DNA from 4 places in the Streptomyces sp. NPDC003038 genome. Region 2 is predicted to be linked to each of the others. Evidence: riboswitches for the same ligand, from Rfam matches in the RefSeq annotation. Region 2 holds a riboswitch; each other region holds the start of a gene.
What was found. Region 2 has a riboswitch for cobalamin ahead of ABZX75_RS24510 (iron ABC transporter permease). Riboswitches for the same ligand answer to the same signal wherever they lie in the genome.
Positions count from the first base shown of each region.

Region 1: it holds a riboswitch for cobalamin, as region 2 does, so the genes downstream of both, ABZX75_RS20125 (ribonucleoside-diphosphate reductase subunit alpha) here and ABZX75_RS24510 (iron ABC transporter permease) in region 2, are expected to answer to the same signal.
Region 3: it holds a riboswitch for cobalamin, as region 2 does, so the genes downstream of both, ABZX75_RS15720 (energy-coupling factor ABC transporter permease) here and ABZX75_RS24510 (iron ABC transporter permease) in region 2, are expected to answer to the same signal.
Region 4: it holds a riboswitch for cobalamin, as region 2 does, so the genes downstream of both, cobN (cobaltochelatase subunit CobN) here and ABZX75_RS24510 (iron ABC transporter permease) in region 2, are expected to answer to the same signal.

Region 1 covers NZ_JBEXNN010000015.1:77,999-81,196, reverse strand. Annotated here, with positions in the region: gene ABZX75_RS20135 (YbdD/YjiX family protein) at 1-142, shown strand, start outside; partial or broken gene ABZX75_RS20130 (Uma2 family endonuclease) at 198-818, opposite strand; cobalamin riboswitch at 929-1,063, shown strand; gene ABZX75_RS20125 (ribonucleoside-diphosphate reductase subunit alpha) at 1,206-3,198, shown strand, end outside.
Region 2 covers NZ_JBEXNN010000022.1:29,484-32,681, reverse strand. Annotated here, with positions in the region: gene ABZX75_RS24515 (ABC transporter ATP-binding protein) at 1-559, opposite strand, end outside; gene ABZX75_RS24510 (iron ABC transporter permease) at 559-1,587, opposite strand; cobalamin riboswitch at 1,771-1,928, opposite strand; partial or broken gene ABZX75_RS24505 (transposase) at 2,433-2,962, shown strand; gene ABZX75_RS24500 (DUF6243 family protein) at 3,086-3,198, opposite strand, start outside.
Region 3 covers NZ_JBEXNN010000010.1:137,358-140,555, reverse strand. Annotated here, with positions in the region: gene ABZX75_RS15735 (L-serine ammonia-lyase) at 1-181, shown strand, start outside; gene ABZX75_RS15730 (SsgA family sporulation/cell division regulator) at 354-761, shown strand; gene ABZX75_RS15725 (hypothetical protein) at 897-1,439, shown strand; cobalamin riboswitch at 1,595-1,816, shown strand; gene ABZX75_RS15720 (energy-coupling factor ABC transporter permease) at 1,845-2,540, shown strand; gene ABZX75_RS15715 (energy-coupling factor ABC transporter substrate-binding protein) at 2,540-3,082, shown strand; gene cbiQ (cobalt ECF transporter T component CbiQ) at 3,087-3,198, shown strand, end outside.
Region 4 covers NZ_JBEXNN010000046.1:17,644-20,841, reverse strand. Annotated here, with positions in the region: gene ABZX75_RS31580 (cobalamin biosynthesis protein CobG) at 1-778, opposite strand, end outside; cobalamin riboswitch at 1,112-1,269, shown strand; gene cobN (cobaltochelatase subunit CobN) at 1,302-3,198, shown strand, end outside.

The DNA of each region.
Region 1 (3,198 bases), on a different contig from region 2:
GGGCGAGGCGGCCTACGACCGCTACGTCGCCCACGCCCGCTCCCACGACCCGGACGCGGAGGTCATGACCCGCCGCGCCTTCGAACGCGAGCGTACGGACGCCCGCGAGGCGGACCCCCGCAAGGGCTTCCGCTGCTGCTGAGCCCGCCTGCCTGCACGGAGGGCCCCGCCACATCCGGCGGGTCCCTCCGCTGCGCTCAGCGCACCCAGTCCTTGAGGACCTCGGTCTGGAGCGTGATGCCGACGGGGTCGGGAAGCTTGACTTCCTTGCCGAAGGGGACGGTACGCACAGTCTCGTAGCGCTCGCCATCCGGGTCGCTGTGGACGAGAACCTGGCACTTGAGCCGGTCGATGAGCAGGTACACGGGGATACCGGTCTGCGCATAAGCGCGCGGCTTCTCGATCCGGTCGCGCCGCTCGGTGTCGGAGTCCCACGGGGTCACCTCGACGGCCATCAGGATCGGGCTCGGATCCACCCAGTCGCCCTGCCCCACGAACGCGTCCTCGTGCGCCAGAACCCGTCCGGAATGGCGCGACCCTCCCGGTACCGTTCCGCCTTGATCCCCTGGCCTGGGTGCAGCCAGAACTCCGGGCGGTGCTGCATGCAGATCCGCGTCAGCCACAGAATGATCCGTCCGTGGTCCCCGTCTGGCATGGCCTTGCTCCTCAGCACCCCACCGATGAATTCCAGTCGCGGCCCGCCCCGCGCGCCGTCCCTCGCCCCGCCCCTCGCGCCCCTCCGCCTCGCGGGCCGCTATGCGGGCCAGGTGCTCGAACTCTTCGATCGTCATGTGGGGCCGGTCGGTCATCGCGGTCATGCCTCGCTCGCCTTCCTCGACGGTGCTGTCTCCGACATAGCGGAGAGGTACGCCACAGGGACGGCGCGTCGCGCACGACACAACATGTGGGGGCTACCGCCGGGGGCCGCCCCCACATGTATGCTCAGGGCTGCTGTCGCCGCAGGGGAATCCGGTGCGAATCCGGAACTGTCCCGCAACGGTATGAAGTGCACCCACGGGTGTATCCGCAAGTCCGAGGACCTGCCGACAGCGCACCCGGCTCGACCGAACCGGGTGCCGATACGTCCGGGCCTCGCGGTTGGGCCGGTGGACGCCATGCGGTGTACGCGTACCTGCCACGCCCGCATGCGCTGCCTCGCGCCCCGCCCCGCCGATGACCGGGCCGAGTGAGGGAGAGCTCCCCCCGTGACCATCGCGCCCACCGCACCGCGCGCCGCGTCCGACCCGTCCGAAACGCAAGGTCCCGGGGCCTCGCTGCTGCGCACCCTCACCGAGCTGACCGCCGACCTCCCCGACACCGACCCGGGCCGGGTCGCCGCCGCCGCGCTGCGCGGCCGCAGCTCCGTCGCCGACGAGGCCGAACTGCGCGGCCTGGCCACCGAGGCGGCCGCCGGCCTGATCTCCGAGGACCCGGCGTACTCCCGGCTCGCCGCCCGCCTGCTGACGCTGGCCGTCGCCGACGAGGCCGTCGGCCAGGGCGCCACCTCCTTCTCCGCCTCCGTGGAGGTCGGCCACCGCGAGGGGCTCATCGCCGACCGCACGGCCGCGTTCGTACGGACCCACGCCGGCCGCCTCGACGCGCTGGTCGAGCACACGCTCGCCGAGGGCGCCGACGACCGCTTCGGCTTCTTCGGCCTGCGCACCCTGCACAGCCGCTACCTGCTGCGCCACCCCCTCACCCGCCAGGTCATCGAGACCCCGCAGTACTTCATGCTGCGCGTGGCCTGTGGCCTCGCCGCGGACGACGGCGTGGCCGCCGTGGAGGAAGTGGCCTCGCTGTACCGGCTGATGAGCCGCCTCGACTACCTGCCCTCCTCCCCCACCCTCTTCAACTCCGGCACCCGGCACCCGCAGATGTCCTCCTGCTACCTGCTGGACTCCCCGCTGGACGAGCTCGACTCGATCTACGACCGCTACCACCAGGTCGCACGCCTCTCCAAGCACGCCGGCGGCATCGGCCTCTCGTACTCCCGCATCCGCGCCCGCGGTTCCCTGATCCGCGGCACCAACGGCCACTCCAACGGCATCGTCCCGTTCCTGAAGACCCTCGACGCCTCCGTCGCCGCGGTGAACCAGGGCGGCCGCCGCAAGGGCGCCGCCGCCGTCTACCTGGAGACCTGGCACGCGGACATCGAGGAGTTCCTGGAACTGCGCGACAACACCGGTGAGGACCAGCGCCGTACGCACAACCTGAACCTGGCCCACTGGGTGCCGGACGAGTTCATGCGCCGCGTGAACGCCGACGCCGACTGGTCGCTGTTCTCCCCGGCCGACGTGCCCGAGCTGGTCGACCTGTGGGGCGACGAGTTCGACGCCGCCTACCGCAAGGCCGAGGCCGCCGGGCTGGCCCGCAAGTCCATGCCCGCCCGCGAGCTGTACGGCCGGATGATGCGCACCCTCGCGCAGACCGGCCAGGGCTGGATGACCTTCAAGGACGCCTCCAACCGCACGGCTAACCAGACCGCCGAGCCGGGCACGGTCGTGCACTCCTCGAACCTGTGCACCGAGATCCTGGAGGTCACCAACGACGGCGAGACCGCCGTCTGCAACCTCGGCTCGGTCAACCTCGGGGCCTTCGTGCTGACAGGGGCCGGGGACGGGCGGGAGGGGATGGACTGGGAGCGCCTCGACGAGACCGTCCGTACCGCCGTGACCTTCCTCGACCGGGTCGTGGACATCAACTTCTACCCGACCGAGCAGGCCGGGCGCTCCAACTCCCGCTGGCGCCCGGTGGGCCTGGGCGCGATGGGCCTCCAGGACGTCTTCTTCAAGCTGCGGCTGCCCTTCGACTCCGCCGAGGCGAAGGCCCTGTCCACGAAGATCGCCGAGCGCATCATGCTCGCCGCCTACGAGGCCTCCGCGGACCTCGCCGAGCGCAGCGGCCCGCTCCCGGCCTGGGCCGAGACCCGTACAGCGCGCGGCGTCCTGCACCCCGACCACTACGAGGGCGTCGAGCAGCACTGGCCCGAGCGCTGGGACGCGCTGCGCGCCCGCATCGCGAAGACCGGCATGCGCAACTCGCTGCTCCTCGCCATCGCCCCGACCGCGACGATCGCCTCGATCGCGGGCGTGTACGAGTGCATCGAGCCGCAGGTCTCCAACCTCTTCAAGCGCGAGACGCTGAGCGGTGAGTTCCTCCAGGTCAACGCCTACCTGGTGGACGAGCTGAAGAAGCTCG
Region 2 (3,198 bases):
TGAGCCGGCTGCCACGCACCAGGGACAGCACTTCCAACTGTTGTGCGACGTCGAGGTGGTTGGTGGGCTCGTCCAGTACGAGCACCTGCGGCTGCTGGGCCAGCGCGCGGGCAATCAGGACCCGCTGCTTCTCCCCGCCCGAGAGCGTGAGGAAGCCGCGGTCGGCCAGGTGTCCGGCCCCGACCCGCGCCAGCGCGGCCTCGCACGCCTGCCGGTCCCCGGCGGTGGTGCGGGCCGTCGCACTCTGGTGCGGCAGCCGTCCCATCGCCACGACCTCGGTGACCGTGAAGTCGAACTCGGCGACCGACTCCTGGGGAAGCGCGGCCAGCCGGCGCGCGCCTTCGCGCGCGCTCATCGCGTGCAGGTCCTCCCCGCCGAGCCGGACCGTACCGGCCGTGGGGCGCAACGCCCGGTAGATGCAGCGCAGCAGGCTGGACTTGCCGCTGCCGTTGGGTCCGACCAGCCCGACGAGCTGCCCGCCGCCCACCCGCAGGGTGACGTCCTCGACCAGCCGCGCGCCCGCGGTCTCGACCGTCAGTTCATCGATGTCGATCCGCATCACGCGCCTCCGAAGGTGTACGAGCGGCGGCTCATCAGCAGGACGAAGCACGGCACGCCGATGACCGCGGTCAGTACGCCCACCGGCAGTTCGGTCGGTGCCATCACGACGCGGGAGAGGATGTCCACCCAGATCATCAGGACCGCGCCCGCCAGCGGTGCGACGGCCAGCACCCGGCGGTGATCGGCGCCGACCAGCATGCGTACGCCGTGGGGAACCATCAGTCCTACGAAGCCGATCGCACCACTGACGGCCACCACGGCCCCGGTGACGGCCGCGCAGACCACGAAGAGCTCCTTGCGCAGCCGCCCCGCGTCCACGCCCAGCGCGGCCGCCGTCTCGTCGCCCATGGCGAGCGCGTTCAGCCGGCGCGCCGACAGCGTGAGATGAACGAGGCCGGCGAGCACGGCACCCGCGGCAATGGGCAGGGACGCCCAGTTGGCCCCGCCGAGACTGCCGAGCAGCCACATCATCGCGGAGCGGGCCGCCTCACCGCGCTCGGCCGCGAACACCATGAACGTGGTGACGGCCGAGAAGCCGTAGTACATCGCGCTGCCCGTGAGGACCAGCCGCATCGGGGTCAGACCACGAGCGGTGCGGGCGATCGCGTACACCAGCATCATGGCGAGGAGCGCGGAGAGGAACGCGGCGGTGGACAGCGCCCAGATACCGAGCGCGCCCAGCGCACCGAAGAGCATGACGGCATTGGCACCGACGGCCGCGCCCGAGGAGATGCCGAGGACGAACGGGTCGGCCAGCGCGTTGCGGACCATGGCCTGCACGGCGACGCCGATGGCCGAGAGCCCTGCGCCGACGACCGCGGCCAGCAGGGCTCGCGGGAAGCGCAGTTCCCACACGATGGTGTACGCCGACACCTCGTCGGGGGCTATCGATCCGCCCGTCAGCCCCGACCAGAGATGGCGCAGCACCTCGCCCCAGGAGAGTCCGGAGGCACCCATCCCCGCCCCGCAGGCGACGGAGAGCGCCAGCGCGGCGCACAGGGCGGCGAGAAGAGGTGGCAGTGGCACGCGCCTTGGCGGCGCCGGCACGGTGCCCGTTCGGGGAGCGTGCGGCGGCGCGGCGGTGCTGCTGTGTTCGACGGGTATGGCCACGGGCGGATCGCTTTCGCCTCGGGCCGTGCCACACGCCAAGGGAGCGGACCGCGACGCGGTGCGTCCGGCGCAGCACCCTCTCGCAGTCCACGGCGAGTTGTCAGGAGCCTTCACCGCCGCGGGTAATCGGGCTCACGGGGACGGACCTGCGTACAGGTTCGTCACTCCGCCTACCGTTGCGGGTCAGCGCCGGACTTCCACCGGACTTCCCCCGCGGGGCGTGTGCAGCTTAGCGCGCTGCTCGCACGGCGTTGTGATCGGCGGCGGTGTTGGCTCAGGAGTCGCCGGGGCACCGTCGGCCGGAGACGGCCTCGCCGGTGTTCGCGAAGAAGCCGGCAGCGGATGGAAGGCGCCACGAAGGCTGTCGCTGAGCGGCCGGGCAGCCCCGGTCCTTCCGGGCGCACGTGTCCTGCGACGACGTGCCCGACGAGCCGTTCACGTCGGCGGGCCGCTCCGGTCGTCCGGCCGCCGCACGTGCCGGTCGGTCAGCGGTGATCGCGCGCGGGGGACGCATGCTCAGCGCCTTCCCCCGCACCGTGGTCGACCGCGGCGACAGGGCCGCCATCCGACACGCGCGTGCGAAGTCGGCGCCCTGTTCGGGATCCCCGCCACTGCTCTCGCCGCCACGCCCGGACGTCGCGAGCCTCAGCCGCCGCACCCGCGGAGCCGGACGGCTTCGGGGATGTCGAGGACGCGGAGCATTCACGGGTGCCATGCCTCCGCTGTCAGCCGGTAGCGGTGCAAGTTGTGTAGCAGGGCGGGTGCTGATCCTGGACAGAACCCTGGTACCGACACGGGACCACAGCGTGGCGGAGCAGTCCGAGAACTACCGCTACTCCACCAACCATCAGGTCGTCATCGACGCCGACTCACGCCTTGTCGTCTCCGTTGGCCGGCCCGTGCCCGGGAACCGCAACGACTGCAAGGCATGGGAACTGTCCGGAGCCAAGGACCGGTCGGCAACACCACCGTGATCGCAGATGACGGCTACCGCGGCACCGGTCTGATCATCCCGCACCGCCGAGAACGCGGCCGGATCGAGCTGCCAGCCTGGCAGGAAGCCCACAGCGCCTCCCACCGCAAAGTCCGCGCCCGAGTCAAGCACACCTTCGCCCGCATGAAGACCTGGAAGATCCTCCGCGACTGCCGCCTCAAAGGCGACGGCGTCCACCACGCCATGCTTGGCATCGCACGACTGCACAATCTCGCCCTCGCCGGATGGACAAACGGGCGGATCAGCAACCGACCTCGCCCGCAACGGTTCGAAGATCAGTTACGGGACAACCCATAGAGAGCTGAACGGGACCGGCCGCGCCCGGTACGGCAGCAGAGCCCCCGTACGGCAGCAGGGCTCGGACCGCGCGTCGCGGTCCGAGCCCTGCCCCGTGCGGTGCCGCCCTGCGGCGGCGGGGCGTCAGCTCTGTGCGGTGTCGTCGCCCGCCTGCCCGGCGCCCTCAGCTGCGCCTGCCTTCTCGCGCATCTTGCGCGCCAGCTCCGCCTTCTGCTCGGCTGCACCCTGGCGGTCGA
Region 3 (3,198 bases), on a different contig from region 2:
CAACGGCATGGCGGCCGTCAAGGCGGTCACCGCCGCCAAGATGGCGATGCGCGGCGACGGCAGCCACAAGGTCTCCCTCGACAAGGTCATCAAGACCATGAAGGAGACGGGCGCGGATATGAAGGTCAAGTACAAGGAGACGGCCCGCGGCGGCCTCGCGGTCAACGTCATCGAGTGCTGATCCCGGACATGTGACCCGCAGGGCCCGGCGTACGCGTCGGGCCCTTCGGCATGTGGGGAAGTTCAACGGCCCTCGGCCGAGGACGTCCGGCCCGACGGGGTAGGGGCGGGCGGTGGGTCAGCTTGCCCGAGGGGCGTGTGGAATCCCCACGCCGAGAGAGAGGTACACCTCCGTGGCCGTCACCGAACACCGCGTCCTTCCGCTCCGGTTGGAGGACATACCCGCCTACATCCCGATACGCGGAGCCTTCACCTACCGGACCGACCGGCCCTACGAGGTGTCCCTCGACCTCCAGGGGGCCGGGATCCATCTGGCGCACTGGGTGTTCTCCCGCGACCTGCTGCTCGACGGGGAGACCTGTGCCAGCGGCGAGGGCGACATACAGGTCTGGCCACGACGGCAGGGCACCGAGCCGCGGATCTACCTCGCCTTCGGCAACGGCGAGCAGAACTGTGTGGTCTCCGCGCGGGCCAAGGACGTGCACGGGCTGTGCCGCCGGCTCACGACGCTCGTCCCGCGCGGCCAGGAGCGGCGGCACTACGACCTCGACGCCGAGCTGAGCGCACTGCTGGCCCGCTGAGGCGTGCCTCCCGGCCGGCGAGGTCCGCGAAACACGCCCCCGTTATCACGGCGGGCCAGTGCAACCGCGGACCGGCGCCGGGTGTCTCTACAGGTGACAACATTGTCCCCGTCTCTGGAGAATCGGGGGGACGTCATGAACCACCCACGTCGTCTACGTCGCCGGCAGATCGTGGCCCTGGCCACGGGTGCCCTGCTCACCGCCGGGCTTGCGCTCGCCGCACCGGGCTCCGCCGCCGCGAACACCGCCGCCGGCACCACTCGTGCCCAGGCCCAGACCCAGACCCCGCTCGTCGTCAATGCCCGCTGGGGCGGTCACTGCACGTTCGACCGGATCGTCATCGACCTGCAGGGATACGTCCCCGGGTACACCGTCACCCCCGTCCCGCAGCTGTACTACGACGGGTCCGGCCATCCCGTCCCGCTGGCCGGGAAGTACTTCCTGGAGATCCGCCTGAATCCCGCCGCCGCGCACACCGAGGAGGGGCAGAACGTCTACCAGGGCCCCCGGCTGCAGAAGATCTACCTGAGCAAGCTCAAGGGAATCGCCTTCACCGGCGACTACGAGGGGTACGTGACCTTCGGCGCGGCCTTCGACACCAAGCCCGCGTACTCCACCATGGTCCTGCACGCGCCCGAGCGGCTCGTCGTGGACATCGCGCACCCGAACGTCTGCTGAGAACACTCCGACGACCGGCAGGGACCGCCCGGGCCCTGCCGGTCTTCGCCATGGGGAGACCGGAGCGGGCAGCTCGCGCCCCTCGCCGGAGCGCCGGCGGGCGCGGGCGTGCTCGGCGCGCGTACGCTGCGCGGCCACGCCCGCACGCGGGTCGGTTTGTTACCGGTCCGCGCGGCCGACTAGGGTCAGCGGGCCTTGGTGTTCGGGAAACCGGTGAGAAACCGGTGCGGCCCTCGCCACTGTGATCGGGAAGTCCGGCTCCACTCCTGCGGGAAAGCCACTGGGAACGCGCGGGAAACCGTACGGCCCCGGGAAGGCGGAGCACCGGGCATCAGCACCCGTGAGCCAGGAGACCGGCCGGGGCGCGTTGTCCATCCACGAGGTGCTGGAGAGGTCTCCCTACTCATGCATATAGCCGAGGGGTTTCTACCCCCCTTGCACGCGGTCGCCTGGGGCGCCGCGTCCGCTCCCTTCGTCGTCCACGGTGTCCGCGCCCTCACCCGCGAGGTGAAGGCCAATCCGGAGAGCACGCTGCTGCTCGGGGCGTCCGGAGCGTTCACCTTCGTCCTGTCCGCGCTGAAGATTCCCTCGGTGACGGGCAGTTGCTCCCACCCCACCGGCACGGGGCTCGGGGCGATCCTGTTCCGGCCGCCGATCATGGCCGTACTCGGCACGATCACCCTCCTCTTCCAGGCGCTGCTGCTCGCGCACGGCGGGCTGACCACGCTCGGCGCCAACGTCTTCTCGATGGCCGTCGCCGGGCCCTGGGCGGGCTACGGGATCTACCGGCTGCTCCGCCGGTTCGGCCTGCCGCTGATGGTGACCGTCTTCTTCGGCGCCTTCTTCGCCGACCTGGTCACCTACTGCGTCACCAGCGTCCAGCTGGCGCTGGCCTTCCCCGACCCGGGTACGGGATTCGCGGGCGCGCTCGCCAAGTTCGGCGGGATCTTCGCGGTCACACAGATCCCGCTCGCGGTGAGCGAGGGGCTGCTCACCGTCCTCGTGATGCGGCTGCTGATGCAGTCCAGCAGGTCGGACCTGGTCCGTCTCGGGGTCGCGAAGCTCACCCAGGGCAGGACGAAGCCGGAGGCGACGGTCTGATGACGAAGAACGCGAAGATCAACACCCTGTTGCTGCTCCTGGTGGCGGCGCTGGCCGTGCTCCCGCTCGCGCTGGGGATGGGCGAGGGCAAGGAGGAGCCTTTCGCGGGCGCCGACGCCGAGGCGGAGGCGGCCATCACCGAGTTGAAGCCGGATTACGAGCCCTGGTTCTCGCCTCTGTACGAACCGCCGTCCGGCGAGATCGAGTCCGCGCTGTTCGCGCTTCAGGCGGCGCTCGGCGCGGGCGTGCTCGCGTACTACTTCGGCGTCCGCAAGGGCCGTCGCCAGGGCGCCGCCATCGCCGCCGCGGGCCTGGCGAGCCAGGACGGGGCCGCCCCCGCGGCCGGTGCCGGTCCGGCCGCTCCGGTGACCGGGCCCGGGTCCGCGCCGGATCCGGACGGGGTCGCCCCCGCGGGCCTGGCCGGCTCGGCCGCGGCGCCGACCTCCGCTCCGGCAACGGCAACCGCGCCCGCTGTCGGTCCCGCCGGTGCGGCGAAGGGGCCCGGGGCCTCCCCCGCATCGCCCACCGCGCCGGAGGCGTAGGGCGGTGCTGCCGATCGACGTGGCGGCGCACAGCAGTCGCTGGCGCCGCCGCCACCCGTTGGAGAAGGCCCTGCTGGGTCTGGGGCTGACGGTCACCGCGGTGTGCCTGCCGCCCT
Region 4 (3,198 bases), on a different contig from region 2:
GCCGGGGCGGGGCGGCGTACGGCCGGTCCACCTCGCCCGCGTACCGGCCGTCGATCCCGGCGGCGGTCAGCCGTACGGCGAACTCACGTGCGGTCAAGGCGTGTTCGGGGAGAAGTTCGGCCACTCGCCAGGCGCGGGTACCGGCCGTCGCGGCGGCGTCGAGGAAGTATTCGGCGGCGAGCAGCGCGGCCCGGGGGGCGTCCTGGGCGGCCACTTCGCAGGCGTCGGCCGCCGCTCCCAGCCGTACCAGCGCGCGTTGCGGGGACAGCGCGAGCAGCGTTACGTCAGGGGCGAGCGCGGCGACGTCCCCGCGCCCGTCGTCAAGGGCGAACAGGAAGCGCCCGGAGAGCTCGGCCGCCCGCGCGCTCGCGCACAGCGTCCGGTCCAGTGCGCGGACCCAGGGCAGCACCTCGGCGCGGCCGAGGCCGTCGAGCCCGCTGAGCGGGCTGGCCACGATGTTGCGCACGCGCTCGTGGGTGGGTGCGGGAAGCAGCCCGGCGGCGTCCAGACGCTCCGCCAGTGCGGCGTCGCATCCGTCCGCGAGTCCGCGTAGTTGCACATTGCCGCGGGAGGTGAATTCGATGTGGCCGTCCCCGAGCCGGTCCGCGGCGTCGGCCAGGGCCGCGGCGCCCTCGGCGTCCAGCAGCCCGCCCGGTATCCGGATCCGCGCGAGGAACCCGTCGTCCGCCGCGTGCAGCCGCAGCGCGCCGGGGCAGGCGTCGCCGCGGTCCCGTATGACGGGTTCGTCCCGCGGTGCGGCGGAGGGGGACTGGGGCATGCCGGCGAGCATACCCACGATTACGACGCCCGCGACCTGTGTCCGTCACCACCCCGTTCCGCCTCACCGGGCCGGTTCGGCTCCCCCGGGGCGAATCGGCCTCGCCGGCGTTCGAGGTGCGCGGGCCCGGGTGCGGAGCCCCCGCGCCCGCCCCGCGGAGCCCCCGCGCCCGCCCCGCGACGGGCCCGCAACGCCCCCGCCACGGCCCCGCACCCGGCGACCCGCCAAGCCCGGCGCACCCCCGGCGGCAGCGGCGTCCCGAGCAGCGGCATCCCCACAGGACCCGGCCGGGCCGAGCGCGGCGACCCGGCCTCCCGCCCAGGGGCGCGGCCGCCTAAGATGACCTTCCGGCGGACCACACGGCCCGCCGTCGCCGAGGACGGCGACATGGGAGGAAGCCCGGTGAGATTCCGGCGCGGTCCCGCCACTGTGAACCCCGCGGAGCGATCGGCGGGGTGAGTCAGGAACTCCCGCTGTCCTCACTGCCCGGGGCGCGGAAACCCCGAGGAAGGCCTGCCGCCGCATGATCCTGCTGCTGTCGACGTCCGACACCGATCTGCTCAGCGCCCGCGCCGCGGACGGCCCCGTCCCGTACCGGTTCGCGAACCCCTCCCGCCTTCCCCTCGACGACCTTCCCGGCCTCCTCGCCGGCGTCGACCTGGTCGTCGTACGCCTCCTCGGCGGCCTGCGCGCCTGGCAGGACGGCCTCGACGTGCTCCTGGCGCCCGACCAGACCCGCCCGGTCGTGGTCCTCACCGGCGAACAGGCGCCCGACGCCCAGCTGATGGAGGCCTCCACGGTCCCGATCGGCATCGCGGCCGAGGCCCACGGCTACCTCGCGCACGGCGGCCCCGCCAACCTGGAGCAGCTGGCGCGGTTCCTCTCCGACACCGTCCTGCTGACCGGCCACGGCTTCGAGCCGCCCGCCGCCGCCCCCACCTGGGGCCCGCTGGAGCGCACCGCGCGGCGGACGGACGGCCCCCGCATCGCCGTGCTCTACTACCGCGCCCACGAGATGAGCGGCAACACCGCCTTCGTCCACACCCTCTGCGCGGCCATCGAGGACCAGGACGCGCAGGCGGTCCCGCTGTACGTGTCCTCCCTGCGCACTCCCGAGCCGGAGTTGCTCACGGAGCTGGCCGGCGTCGACGCCATCGTCACCACCGTCCTCGCGGCGGGCGGCACCCGTCCCGCCACCGCTTCGGCGGGCGGGGACGACGAGTCGTGGGACGCGGGCGCGCTCGCCGCGCTCGGGGTGCCGATCCTGCAGGCGCTGTGCCTGACCGGTTCGCGCTCGGCGTGGGAGGAGAGCGACGAGGGGCTGTCCCCGCTCGACGCCGCCACCCAGGTCGCCGTGCCCGAGTTCGACGGCCGTCTGATCACCGTCCCGTTCTCCTTCAAGGAGCTCGACGAGGACGGCCTGCCGGCGTACGTGGCGGACCCCGAGCGGGCCGCCCGGGTCGCGGGGATCGCCGTACGCCACGCCCGTCTGCGGCACATCGACCGCCGCGACAAGCGCATCGCGCTGGTCCTCTCCGCGTACCCCACCAAGCACTCCCGCATCGGCAACGCGGTCGGGCTCGACACTCCGGCCAGCGCCGTCGAACTGCTGCGCACCCTGATCGCCGGCGGCTACGACTTCGGTCCCGTCGAGGACGTCCCGGGCCTCGTCTCCGGCGACGGCGACGAGCTGATCCGCGCCCTGATCGATGCCGGCGGCCACGACCAGGACTGGCTGACCGAGGAGCAGCTGGCCCGCAACCCGGTCCGCATCCCGGCCGCCGACTACAAGCGCTGGTACGCCGAGCTCCCCGCCGAGCTGCGCGAGCGGGTCGAGGAGCACTGGGGCCCGGCCCCGGGCGAGATGTTCCTGGACCGCTCCCGCAACCCCGAGGGCGACATCGTCCTCGCGGCCCTGCGCCGCGGCAATCTCCTGATCCTCATCCAGCCGCCGCGCGGCTTCGGCGAGAACCCGATCGCGATCTACCACGATCCCGATCTGCCGCCCTCGCACCACTACCTGGCCGCGTACCGCTGGATCCAGGCGCGCGCGCAGGACGGCGGTTTCGGCGCCGACGCGATGATCCACCTGGGCAAGCACGGCAATCTGGAGTGGCTGCCGGGCAAGAACGCCGGCCTGTCCGCGGCCTGCGCCCCGGACGCCGCCCTCGGCGACCTCCCGCTCATCTATCCCTTCCTCGTCAACGACCCGGGCGAGGGCACCCAGGCCAAGCGCCGCGTGCACGCCACCCTGGTCGACCACCTGGTGCCGCCGATGGCGCGCGCGGAGTCGTACGGGGACATCGCGCGCCTGGAGCAGCACCTCGACGAGTACGCCCAGATCTCGGCGATGGACCCGGCCAAGCTGCCGGCGATCCGGGCGCAGATCTGGACCCTGATCCAGGCGGCGAAGCTCGATC